Regions from separate parts of the Buttiauxella sp. 3AFRM03 genome, predicted to be linked through region 2. Evidence: predicted binding sites of a transcription regulator. Region 2 holds the regulator's gene; the other holds the start of a gene.

Region 1 (3,168 bases), 310 kb from region 2:
ACAGCGAGATAAACAGACCTGGCAGACCCAACGTCACCAGCCAGATGCCGTTAAAGGCGTTGAGCTGTAAATGCAGTTGCCAGACTTGTGCCATACCGCTAAAGCCGGTTAAGGCATCGAAACCGGCAATCAGCACCAGCACCGAACTGATAGCTCCGCCAATCCCGGCGATAAAACCGCTCAGCGGTTTATTAAATGCCGTGATTCCTGCCAGCACTGCGCTTAGCACAAATCCCATTAGTGCCCAATGAATCAGGATAAATGCACTCATTTTTTTACCTCAGGCTGGGTAAACAGGGTGAGATCGCCAAGCGTGGTGCTCAGGGTCAATTCACGTTTGCGTTTGCTTGATTTGGCAATGTCGTTGTTATCAACCACGCGCAGCGCTTTAGTTGGGCAGGTCCGTACGCACGCCGGGCCGTCTTCGTCGAAACTGCACAAGTCGCATTTCACGGCGATAGCGCGGATGCCCGGCACCCAGTCGATAAGCGTGCTGACACGCGCAGGGGCTGGCGGTGCAGGAGGCGCTTTCGGGCTGTTGGCATTAGCCGGGATATGAATGGGGCGGCTGCCGGAGAATTCGATAGAACCGAATGGGCAGGCGATAGCGCACAGTTTGCAACTGACGCACAGGCTTTCATTAAGCTGTACTGCGCCATCAACGCGTTTAATGGCATTTACCGGACAGACGCCAGCACAAGGCGCATCTTCACAGTGATGGCACATTTGCGGCGCGGAATCATTCGCGTCACGCATCACTTTCAGGCGTGGCATGGATTGCAGGCCGTGCAGGCGGTGCGTTTCAGAGCAAGCCGCCTCGCAGGTATGGCAACCCATGCAGAGTTTGGAGTCGGCGATTATAAAGCGATTCATCATTTTCATCATTTTCATCATTTTTGACGAAATAGTGCCGACGGCTGCCGTTTCGACAGTTTTCGACACCCCGCATGACTATCAAGCCTGAGAGCTTTGTTGCAGTTGGCCCATCGACACAGGCGTGTCGCTGTGAACTGCGCTGTACAGGCTTTCGTATACCGGATGGATTTTTTCGAGGTAATGCTCGAGCACATCGTCGCGACTACGGTTGCTGATGGTGCTATCGATACGGCCTTCGTCATCAAGAATTGCTTTAGCAATCAACACTCTGTCTTCGCCGTTACGCTTCTCGACGTAGTACTCGATGGTGTGGCTGTTGAAGCCTTCTGCCAGGCGGACGTGAATGACGAAATGGTCAAATAAGAAGAAGCGCAGTGAATCATCAGGGTTGCATCCCACGGCGTGATGCAGTTTGGCCTTAGAAAGGGTGATGCCCTGAATCAAGCTATTGCAGTAATGTTGCCACTGCGTGAGCAAGCGTTGGTGCTTGTCGGCAATGTATTCGGCTTTTTCGCTCAGTTCCCAAATGTTCATTATTAAATCACTCTGTTTTTGCTGTTGCGTCTACAGAGCACGTTTCGTGCCAACATTGTATCTTTTTGAAATTATTGATTTTTGTATTAATTGCGAGTGAGTAACCACACGATTGACATGTCATTTCGACATGTTTGACGGGGGAATGTCAGCATTGTTTATGCTGAGTAAGGTGGTGTTCCGTTCACCCGGGAGATCTCAGGTCCTTCATATATCTGTGAACGGTGAACGTGCCAGGTGGCTCACGCCAGCCCCCTGGCGACCCCGGCGCCCGGTGATTAAATTGCCGCTGCGCGGTAAACCCCAGCTTATCCCCAACGTTCAGGGTCGTTCGCGACTCGCTCCCGGCGATCGCTCTCTTTCGCTGCTCCCGGCAGCTCAGCCCTGACTTATGGGTAACGCTGGGGCAATTTATACCGGGACTCAAGGTCAAAACCGGTTCGGCTTTTGACCTTAGCTTTTGACGTTGACCTTTGAGTCCGGCATAAATCGCCGGGAGCCGGGATTATCAAGGGTGCTGCGGTAGCACCCTTGATACGTTCACCGTTTCGGTAAGTTCAGGGATCGGTAAACTTTCAGTGAACGGAATAAATTCGGTCTGTCAGAGAAATGGATATAAACCCTGGCACCATCCTTGCATTACCTCCCCCCAGATACCCCGGAGGCAACATGCACGAAATCACTCTCTGCCAACGCGCACTGGAACTCATCGAAGCTCAAGCCCGACAACACGGCGCGACACGTGTCACCGCCGTCTGGCTGGAAGTGGGTGCCTTCTCCTGCGTTGAACAAAGCGCGCTGGAGTTCTGTTTCGAACTGGTGTGCCGCGACACCCTCGCTGAAGGTTGCCAGCTTCATATCCATCAGCAAGAAGCGGAATGCTGGTGCTATGACTGCCAGCAGCACATCACCTTGTTAACCCAGCTAGTCCGGCGTTGTCCGTTGTGCGAGGGCAGCAATTTACGCATCGTTGCCGATGATGGCGTGCAGATTAAGCGTCTGGAAGTAGAGGAGACGAATCATGTGTAGTACTTGTGGTTGCGCTGAAGGCAACCTGTATATAGAAGGCGACGAGCGCAACCCGCATTCTGGATTCCGTAGCGCACCTTTCGCGCCAGCCGCACGGGCTTTAACGCCAATCACTGGAGTTAAATTTGCCCCCACCGCCGATGAACAAGGCGACCTGCATTATGGCCATGGTGCCGCAGGCACTCACGCGCCAGGTATGACTCAACGCCGGATGCTGGAAATCGAACTCAACGTGCTGGATAAAAATAACCAGCTCGCCATCTATAACCGCGAACAGTTCGCGAAACAGCAGCAACTGGTGCTGAACCTGGTTTCCAGCCCCGGCTCCGGTAAAACAACACTGTTGACGGAAAGTCTGAAACGCCTGATTGGCCGTGTACCTTGCGCGGTGATTGAAGGCGACCAGCAAACCGTAAACGATGCCGAACGCATTCGCGCCACCGGCACGCCAGCGATTCAGGTGAACACCGGTAAAGGCTGCCACCTTGATGCGCAGATGATCCGCGACGCCATGCAACGCCTGCCGCTTGAGCGCAACGGCATTCTGTTTATCGAAAATGTCGGCAACCTGGTGTGTCCGGCGAGTTTTGATTTGGGCGAACGCCATAAAGTGGCGGTGCTTTCGGTGACCGAAGGCGAAGACAAACCGCTGAAATACCCGCATATGTTTGCCGCCTCTTCATTAATGCTACTCAACAAAATCGACCTGTTGCCATATTTGCAGTTCGA
Region 2 (3,168 bases):
GAGGTATCGGCTACTTACCGCAAGAAGCGTCTATTTTCCGCCGTTTAAGTGTGTTCGATAACTTAATGGCTGTGCTGCAAATCCGTGACGATCTTTCTGTTGAGCAGCGTGATGACCGCGCTAATGAGCTGATGGAAGAATTCCACATCGAACATTTGCGTAATAACCTCGGGCAGTCATTGTCTGGTGGCGAGCGTCGTCGTGTCGAAATTGCCCGAGCATTAGCCGCAAATCCAAAATTTATTCTTCTGGATGAACCTTTTGCTGGTGTTGACCCAATATCCGTCATCGACATCAAGCGAATCATTGAGCATCTGCGCGACAGTGGGCTCGGGGTGTTGATTACTGACCATAACGTACGCGAAACGCTGGCTGTTTGTGAACGTGCCTACATCGTAAGCCAGGGCCATTTAATCGCCCATGGCACTCCAGCCGAAATCCTGGAAGACGAGCATGTTAAGCGCGTGTATCTGGGCGAAGAGTTCAGACTCTGATAGGGTAGTAAAAATTATAATATTTATACTCAAAATAATTCGAGTTGCAGGTAGGCGACAAGGGAGTTCATCCCAGGAGCTTACTTGAGTAAGTGACTGGGGTGAAGGAGTGCAGTCAACACCCCTGCAGCTCGAAGTATGACGAGTATAACCTGAGGAAGCTCGCTCTGAATATGAAGCAAGGTTTGCAATTACGGCTTAGCCAACAACTTGCTATGACTCCCCAGTTACAGCAGGCAATTCGTCTGTTGCAACTTTCGACGTTAGAGCTACAGCAAGAACTTCAGCAAGCACTGGAAAGTAACCCACTGCTTGAGCAAACCGATCTGCATGAAGAAGTTGAAACTCAGGAAGTACGTGAAAACGAAGCATTAGATACCCGTGAGGCGCTTGAGCAAAAAGAAATGCCTGACGAGTTACCGCTGGATACCAGTTGGGACGAAATCTACACCGCAGGCACTCCATCAGGAACCGGAAGCGATTATATCGACGACGAATTGCCGGTTTATCAGGGGGAAACGACCCAGTCTCTTCAGGATTATCTGATGTGGCAGGTTGATCTCACCCCGTTTTCAGATACTGACACAGCAATTGCGACCTCTATTGTCGATGCCGTTGACGAAATGGGTTATCTCACAGTTTCTCTGGAAGAAATTCTGGAAAGCATGGGTGATGACGAAATCACCCTCGACGAAGTGGAAGCCGTACTCAAACGCGTTCAACGCTTCGATCCTGTGGGTGTTGCCGCACGTGATCTACGCGATTGCCTGCTCATACAGCTTTCACAGTTCGCTCGCGAAACGCCATGGTTAACCGAAGCCAGCTTGATTGTCAGCGATCACCTGGATCTGCTCGCTAACCATGACTTCCGCAGCCTGATGCGCGTCACCCGTCTGAAAGAAGAGGTGCTGAAAGAGGCAATGTGCCTGATTCAGTCTCTTGACCCACGCCCAGGGCAATCCATTCAGACCGGTGAACCGGAATATGTCATACCGGATGTTCTGGTGAAAAAAACGCAAGGTCACTGGACTGTAGAACTCAATGCCGACAGCCTCCCTCGTCTGAAAATAAACCAGCAGTATGCTGCAATGGGCACCAGTGCCCGCAATGACAGCGACTCGCAATTTATTCGCAGTAATCTGCAAGAAGCAAAGTGGCTGATTAAGAGCCTGGAAAGCCGGAACGACACGCTGCTGCGCGTCAGTCGCTGTATCGTTGAACAGCAACAAGGCTTTTTTGAACACGGCGAAGAGCACATGAAACCGATGGTGCTTGCTGATATCGCTCAGGTCGTAGAAATGCATGAATCGACCATTTCCCGAGTGACCACGCAAAAATATTTACATAGCCCACGCGGCATTTTTGAATTGAAGTATTTCTTCTCAAGCCACGTTAATACCGAAGGTGGAGGTGAAGCCTCCTCGACGGCAATTCGTGCATTAGTGAAGAAATTAATTGCTGCGGAAAACCCTGCGAAACCACTGAGTGATAGCAAGTTAACGACTATGCTATCGGATCAGGGGATCATGGTGGCACGCCGCACTGTTGCGAAGTACCGAGAGTCTTTATCCATACCACCGTCAAATCAGCGTAAACAGTTGGTTTGACTTAACCGATAAGGAAGACACTATGCAGCTCAACATTACAGGACATAACGTCGAAATCACTGACGCACTGCGCGAATTTGTGAGTACGAAGTTTGCCAAACTGGAGCAGTACTTCGATAGAATTAACCAAGTCTATATTGTGTTAAAAGTGGAAAAAGTCACGCATATTGCCGATTCAACGCTTCATGTAAATGGTGGTGAAATTCATGCCAGCGCGGAAGGGCAGGATATGTATGCGGCGATTGACGGTCTGATTGATAAACTGGCTCGCCAGTTAACCAAACATAAAGATAAACTAAAACAACACTGATAATCCGGGCAACTGTATAAGCAGTTACCCAAAATAATTCGAGTTGCAGAAAGGCGGCTACACAGTGAATCCCCATGAGCTTACTCTGGTAAGTGACTGGGGTGAGCGAGGAAGCCAACGCATATGCAACTTGAAGTATGAAGGGTAAAGACGGCTCGTTGCGTGGAGTAACGAGCCGTTAGCATAACAGGGTGCTTAGGTGAACTTATGATGAACAACGATTCTGCTCTACAACTTAGTCAAGTCCTGAACAAGGAATGTACCCGTACCAACGTACATTGCCAGAGTAAAAAGCGTGCACTGGAAATCATCAGTGAACTGGCAGCAAAACAGCTCGGCCTGCCACCACAAGTGGTATTTGAGGCTGTATTGACGCGCGAACGCATGGGCAGTACCGGTATCGGAAATGGCATCGCCATTCCCCATGGGAAACTGGAAGAAGATACGACTCGTGCCGTTGGGGTGTTTATTAAACTGGAAACCCCTATCGCTTTTGACGCCATCGATAACCAACCGGTTGACCTGATGTTTGCGCTGCTTGTTCCTGCGGATCAAACAAAAACGCACTTACATACTTTGTCTCTGGTAGCAAAACGTCTGGCTGACAAAACGATTTGCCGCCGCCTGCGTTCTGCACAGAGCGATGAAGAGCTTTATCAGATCATTACCGAAACAGAACAAGGTAGTGAAAGTGAATAATCTGGCTGCGGTCACGGGTATGCCGCAGCAAGAAAAGTTGGGGGAGTGAAAACATGGT

The links. The regulator sigma-54, encoded in region 2, starts transcription at its own class of promoters, with help from an activator protein. The targets are predictions, from matches to a motif close to GTTGGCACANNTTTCGCTNT.
Region 1: a site for sigma-54 is predicted at 1,445-1,464, ahead of hycA (formate hydrogenlyase regulator HycA). Genes of this name have one in related genera too.

The regions. Positions count from the first base shown of each region.
Region 1 covers NZ_CP033076.1:3,222,480-3,225,647, forward strand. Annotated here, with positions in the region: gene hycC (formate hydrogenlyase subunit 3) at 1-271, opposite strand, end outside; gene D8682_RS16415 (4Fe-4S dicluster domain-containing protein) at 268-873, opposite strand; gene hycA (formate hydrogenlyase regulator HycA) at 955-1,410, opposite strand; gene hypA (hydrogenase maturation nickel metallochaperone HypA) at 2,080-2,439, shown strand; gene hypB (hydrogenase nickel incorporation protein HypB) at 2,432-3,168, shown strand, end outside.
Region 2 covers NZ_CP033076.1:3,528,237-3,531,404, reverse strand. Annotated here, with positions in the region: gene lptB (LPS export ABC transporter ATP-binding protein) at 1-494, shown strand, start outside; gene rpoN (RNA polymerase factor sigma-54) at 668-2,101, shown strand; gene hpf (ribosome hibernation promoting factor) at 2,124-2,411, shown strand; gene ptsN (PTS IIA-like nitrogen regulatory protein PtsN) at 2,619-3,110, shown strand; gene rapZ (RNase adapter RapZ) at 3,164-3,168, shown strand, end outside.